DNA from 3 places in the Enterobacter cloacae subsp. cloacae ATCC 13047 genome. Region 2 is predicted to be linked to each of the others. Evidence: predicted binding sites of a transcription regulator. Region 2 holds the regulator's gene; each other region holds the start of a gene.
What was found. The regulator PurR, encoded in region 2, represses purine synthesis genes. The targets are predictions, from matches to a motif close to CANGCAAACGTTTGCNTG.
Positions count from the first base shown of each region.

Region 1 (2,201 bases), 1.2 Mb from region 2:
GCCGCCGAAAGGCAGAGCAGACGCGGATCTACGCCCCGGATTTTGGCATGAAAAGCCACTCCCGCAGTGATTTTGATGTCATACATCAGGCGATCTCGGCCCAGCGCGTGCTTGTGCTGTATTATCGTGACGAAGCGGGGCAATTTTCAACGCGTGAGGTTCAGCCGCTGGGGCTGTTTTTCTGGGGAGAACGCTGGTTACTGGCGTCATGGTGTGAACTGCGCGATGACTATCGCTGTTTCCGTCTCGACAGATGCCTCAAAATTGTCCTTACGGAAAGGCGCTTTAGTGAGAGTGCAGACCGATCGCTGGCGGATTTTTTGCGCAAGGTAAAGCAGTAACAAGCCACGGGGAGAGGCAGCCCGCACAGGTTTTGTAGGCCGGGTAAGCGTCAGCGCCACCCGGCAACAATCACACGATTAGAAGTTGTAACCCACTACCAGGTAACCACCCCAACCGGTAGAACGGACGCTGAAGTCGCCGTTGCCGAAGTTCAGGCTGGCGTCGTCGTTCCACTGTCCACCGTTGTGCCAGTAACGCGCAACAACAGAGTAGTGCCAGTGATCGTAGTTCAGCGCCAGGATGTGGCTGGAGGCGATGGAGTCGTTGGTGCGCGCTTTCTTACCGTTCAGATCGCGGAAGTCGTTGTCGCCCAGATCGGAACCCCAGTCAAAGTTGGTGAAGCCGATATAGCTCAGGTTGCCGCCCCACAGCTGGGTGATTGGCACAAAGTATTTCACTTTGAAACGGTAACCATCCCACTCGTTTTCGTTCGCGGCACCGTAGTTCTGCCATTGATACTTAGCGTACACGTTCAGAGACAGGCTCATTGGCAGGCCCGTGTCGATGTCGGTACCCAGACCCATATACCAGGTGCTCTGGCGACCGGACTTGTTGCGGCCCATGTCGTAGATATAGTTGTTCGCGAAATACCACTCTTTGAACGGACCAAACGCCAGGCTGGTACCAGTCAGTTTATCAATAGAGAAGCGCGGTTCGATCTCCATGAACAGTGGGGAACCGTGGTTCCAGATACCTTTTGCGTCGGTGTTACCACCGAAGAAGACCGGTGCATCCATATAGCCGTAGAAATCAAACCAGTCTTTCTTGGCGAACGCTTCGTACTCCAGGTAGGTATCGTTACGGATCTGAGGTCCGAAACGGGTGTGGTAGCTGCCGACCACGTTAACGCTCTGGTGCCACCAGTCGGAGAGGTATTGTGGTTTATCGTTTTCCGCTGCGTTAACAGTGAAAGAGGAGGACAATGCCAGCACGGCGCCGGCTGCGAGTAATGTTTTTTTCATAATCATGCCACTGATTGAAATTCCCTTCCGGGAGTGAAAAATGCGCGAATTGCGTTTCTAAATATTTCGTGTTTCTGCGGAGCCTATTATAGGAATCCTTGCTCACAAAAATATGTGTTGTTTCACATATCTCTCACACGCGTAATCGATTGCGTTCACGTTTGCGTACTTTAAACGGCCGGGATTGTAGCGGCAATCATTTATGTTGCCAATCCATACGAAATGTAAATGTTAGCGGAGTGACATTTCACTCCGCTCAAAAGGAGGGGGGTTACTGCGCGGCGGGTTGGATGTCGTGAATACGGATAAAGCCTAACTGATCGGGCGTAAGGCCGCTTAACTGCAGCGGAATATCCACATCACTCGGCGCTAAAACACTGGCCGGGGCGGTGAAGAGCTGATTCTTCACGTTCACCTCCTGGTAATTCTCGGTGGTGCCCTGGATCTGGCCCCACTCGACGGTGCCGCTAAAGGCTGGCAGCGGATCGTTGGACTCACCCTGAATGCGTAATGTTGCGCGAGTACCATCCGCATTTGCCGCCACATTCACCAGCGACATTTTTAACGTGCCAACCTGGCTGTTGAGACGGGCAGGGGTGTTGGCCCCCGGCAGCAAATACACTCCGCTGGTGGATTTTGCATTCAGCGCGTTTTGCTGGGTGATCTTCACGGTCTCTTTGTTCAGTTTGTCCATCGCCGTATTGAGCGTATTCACGCTCTGTTTCATCTGGCGGACTTCGGTTTGCTGTGCACAGGCACTAAGGGTGAAGAGGCTCCCCACCAGCAGAATTTTCAGGTAACGTCTTGTCATTGCGTTTAATTCCTTGAAATAACGGATCACCGTAATGGTAGCCAGCATCATCCCGACAGACATAGATCCTTTGTCTCAAAAAGCTC
Region 1 covers NC_014121.1:1,203,277-1,205,477, forward strand. The annotation lists gene ECL_RS05685 (helix-turn-helix transcriptional regulator) at 1-341, shown strand, start outside; gene ECL_RS05690 (nucleoside-specific channel-forming protein Tsx) at 420-1,304, opposite strand; gene ECL_RS05695 (SadB/YajI family lipoprotein) at 1,576-2,115, opposite strand.
Region 1: a site for PurR is predicted at 1,443-1,460, ahead of ECL_RS05690 (nucleoside-specific channel-forming protein Tsx). Genes of this name have one in related genera too.

Region 2 (2,201 bases):
GAACAGTGCCAGCAGATCGCCAACGGCTGGCGCGGACATCTTTCCATCGCCGTGGACAATATCGTTAAGCCGGAGCGTACCCGGCAGATGATCGTGGATTTCTATCGCCATTTTTCAGACGTTGAACTTCGTGTCTCGCAGGAGGTATTCAACGGGGTCTGGGACGCGCTGGCGGACGGCAGGGCAGAGATGGCGATTGGCGCAACCCAGGCGATCCCCGTCGGGGGGCGCTATGCGTTTCGCGATATGGGCATGTTGAGCTGGAAATGTGTCGTGGCACACGATCATCCGCTGGCTGCCCTGGAGGGACCGCTGAGTGACGACACGCTGCGCAACTGGCCGTCGCTGGTGCTGGAGGATACCTCGCGCTCGTTGCCAAAACGTATTACCTGGCTTCTTGATAACCAGCGGCGGGTGGTAGCGCCGGACTGGGAATCCTCCGCGACCTGCCTCAGCGCCGGGCTGTGCGTCGCGATGGTTCCCGTCCATTTCGCTAAGCCGAGAATCGATACCGGTGAATGGGTCGAGCTGACGCTGGAGAATCCGTTCCCGGATGCGGCCTGCTGCCTGACGTGGCAACAAAATGATGTGTCGCCCGCCATGGCATGGCTACTGGATTATCTGGGAGACAGCGAAACGCTTAACCGGGAATGGCTACGGGAGCCAGCTTAGCTGGCTCCACACGAGATTAACGACGGTAGTCGCGGAATGGACCATCCGCAACGGAACGGCGCTCGATAAGGCGCGGGTGAACTTCAATGGACTGCGACTCTTCACGTTTGTTGACGATCCTGTCCATCAGCATATTGAAGGCCGTTTCACCGAGAGAATCCTTCGGCTGGTGGATGGTGGTCAGCGCAGGCGTAAAGAAGCGCGCGTTGCGCACGTTGTCATAGCCGATCACGGATATATCCTGCGGCACGCGCAGGCCCAGCTCATCGGCTGCACACAGGGCCCCCATCGCCATGATGTCCCCGCCGCAGAACACCGCCGTTGGACGATGCGGCTGAGAAACGATCTGCTGCATGGCGCGGTAGCCAGACTCCGGCTCAAAGTCGCCCTGCACGATCCAGTTTTCCGGCACGGTGATCAGCGCTTCTTCCATCGCCTTCATAAACCCGGCCAGACGGCCAGCACCGGTGTTGCGCTCGAGCGGCCCCGGGATCACGCCAATTTCACGGTGACCGCGTTCAATCAGATAGCGGCCCGCCATATAACCGCCTTCGAAGGCGTTATCGATGACGGAGTCGGTAAAGTCGGCGCGCGCTTCGCCCCAGTCCATCACCACCATCGGGATATGACGATACTCTTCCAGCATGGAAAGGACAGATTCCGGGTATTCGGAACACATCACCAGCAGGCCATCCACACGCTTTTGCGCCATCATCGACAGATAGGCGCGCTGTTTTTCAATATTGTTCCACGCGTTGCCGAGGATAAGGGTATAGCCTTTCTGGAAGCAGTTTTTCTCAACCGCTTCGATGATTTCGGCAAAATAGGCCGCTTCACTGCTGGTCGCCAGCAAACCAATGGATTTGGTGTGATTAACTTTAAGGCTACGCGCAACGGCACTCGGCGAGTAGTGCAGCTCTTTGATTGCCGCCCAGACGGCGTTGCGCGTCTCTTCCGCCACGAAGCGGGTTTTGTTAATTACATGTGATACGGTTGTAGTGGAAACGTTTGCGCGTTTTGCTACGTCTTTAATTGTTGCCATTAAATGTCACTCCAGACCATATCCTAAACTCCTGAAAACCTTGAAGGTAAACGTTTGCCTTCTCTCACCCTTATCACGCAATTTTGAATTGCGGCACGCCAGGAAAACGACACGGGACGTCAGGAGGGGGTCAATGGCCGGTACGCTAATAAATTTAGCGTGGAATTTTGTCCTATCTTGATGAAAAGGGGAAGAGCTAAAGTGGTTATCCGTTTAAATCCTGGAAGATTTTTGACGTAAATTGTGTAAAAATGAGCAAGCTCACTTTTCGTGGGGGGATTAAAAGGAGAAAAATTGATGAGTTCCGATCTGAAGTTTTCGCTGTTCACCACCGTTATTGTGCTGGCGCTGATTGTTGCTGCAGGTCTGACGGCTGCACTGCACTGATTTACGCGGAGGGGGCGTTCGCTCTCTCCCGCTTGCCCTCATTGTTACATCTCCGGCAAAAATCTTTTGCCAATTTGTTAACTTCTCATTTTTTGTGATT
Region 2 covers NC_014121.1:2,386,815-2,389,015, reverse strand. The annotation lists gene punR (DNA-binding transcriptional activator PunR) at 1-672, shown strand, start outside; gene purR (HTH-type transcriptional repressor PurR) at 689-1,714, opposite strand; gene cydH (cytochrome bd-I oxidase subunit CydH) at 2,012-2,101, shown strand.

Region 3 (2,201 bases), 2.1 Mb from region 2:
TTTCGCAGAGTAAACGCGGCTCATCTGGCCTGCACCTATCCCGATGGTCATGTTCTCTTTGGCATAGACAATGGCGTTGGATTTCACGAACTTCGCCACTTTCCAGCAGAACAGCGCATCACGCAGTTCCTGTTCGGTTGGCTGCCGTTTGGTGACGACGCGCAGGTCAGCGGCTGTCACCATGCCCAAATCGCGATCCTGAACCAGCAGCCCACCATTTACACGTTTGAAATCAAGACCCGGCACGCGCTCTGCCCACTGGCCGCAAACCAGCACGCGCACGTTCTGTTTCGCGGCGGTGATTTTCAGCGCTTCTTCAGACGCAGATGGCGCGATGATCACTTCAACAAACTGACGAGAGATAATGGCCTGTGCGGTTTCGGCATCCAGTTCACGGTTAAACGCGATAATGCCGCCGAAGGCAGAGGTTGGGTCAGTTTTATAGGCGCGATCGTAAGCGTCCAGGATAGAAGTACTGACCGCTACGCCGCAGGGGTTCGCGTGCTTCACAATAACGCAGGCAGGCTCATTGAACTCTTTCACACACTCCAGTGCGGCATCGGTATCGGCAATATTGTTATAAGAGAGTGCTTTGCCCTGAACCTGCTGTGCGGTAGCGACAGAAGCTTCTTTTACCTCTTCTTCTATATAGAAGGCTGCCTGCTGGTGGCTGTTCTCGCCATAACGCATATCCTGCTTCTTGATGAAGTTCAGGTTCAGCGTGCGTGGGAAGCGGCCGGAAGGATCTTTGCTTTCGCCGTGGTAAGCCGGCACCAGGCTACCGAAGTAGTTGGCGATCATGCTGTCGTACGCGGCGGTGTGTTCGAATGCTTTAATCGCGAGGTCGAAACGGGTGTCCAGAGTCAGTGACCCTTCGTTCGCATCCATTTCATTAATAATGGCGGAGTAGTCGCTGCTCTTCACCACAATGGCCACATCTTTATGGTTCTTGGCCGCGGAGCGCACCATCGTCGGTCCGCCGATATCAATATTCTCTACGGCGTCTTCCAGAGAGCAGCCTTCACGCGCCACGGTCTGGGCGAACGGATAAAGGTTAACGACAACCATATCAATTGGCGCGATATCATGCTGTTCCATAATGGCATCATCCTGACCGCGACGACCCAGAATGCCGCCGTGGACTTTCGGGTGCAGGGTTTTGACGCGTCCATCCATCATTTCCGGGAAACCGGTGTAATCGGACACTTCGGTTACCGGCAGACCTTTATCTGCTAACAGGCGTGCGGTACCACCTGTGGACAGCAGCTCTACACCACGTGCAGAAAGTGCCTGAGCGAATTCGACGATACCGGCTTTATCAGAAACACTGAGCAGAGCGCGGCGGACTGGACGACGTTGTTGCATGGTAAATCCCCTGGATTTCACGATTACAGAGAGCGTTAGATGAATTTTCCAGCGAAAAACTCATCTAACACACCTGACGAGGCATCCTTGTTAAGCGCGAGCATTTTAACGAAAACGTTTGCGCAACGCTCGCGAATTTTCACTTTTTCGCATCGCTGTGGATAACTCTGTGTGTAAAAAGGTATAAGGCGGGGTTTTGCTGGGGAATGCAGCAGTCAGTCATTTTTCTGTCATTTAGCGGTTGCGGTCGCTCGGGAACTCCCTATAATGCGCCTCCATCGACACGGCGGATGTGAATCACTTCACAAACAGCCCGGTCGGTTGAAGAGAAAAAATCCTGAAATTCAGGGTTGACTCTGAAAGAGGAAAGCGTAATATACGCCACCTCGCGACAGAGCGCTGAAGCGCGTCGCAACTGCTCTTTAACAATTTATCAGACAATCTGTGTGGGCACTCAAAGTGACATGGATTCTTAATGTCTTCGGACAAAAAATGAATACCAAGTCTCAAGAGTGAACACGTAATTCATTACGAAGTTTAATTCATTGAGCATCAAACTTTTAAATTGAAGAGTTTGATCATGGCTCAGATTGAACGCTGGCGGCAGGCCTAACACATGCAAGTCGAACGGTAGCACAGAGAGCTTGCTCTCGGGTGACGAGTGGCGGACGGGTGAGTAATGTCTGGGAAACTGCCTGATGGAGGGGGATAACTACTGGAAACGGTAGCTAATACCGCATAATGTCGCAAGACCAAAGAGGGGGACCTTCGGGCCTCTTGCCATCAGATGTGCCCAGATGGGATTAGCTAGTAGGTGGGGTAACGGCTCACCTAGG
Region 3 covers NC_014121.1:263,510-265,710, forward strand. The annotation lists gene purH (bifunctional phosphoribosylaminoimidazolecarboxamide formyltransferase/IMP cyclohydrolase) at 1-1,365, opposite strand, end outside; rRNA gene ECL_RS01285 (16S ribosomal RNA) at 1,928-2,201, shown strand, end outside.
Region 3: a site for PurR is predicted at 1,473-1,490, ahead of purH (bifunctional phosphoribosylaminoimidazolecarboxamide formyltransferase/IMP cyclohydrolase). Genes of this name have one in related genera too.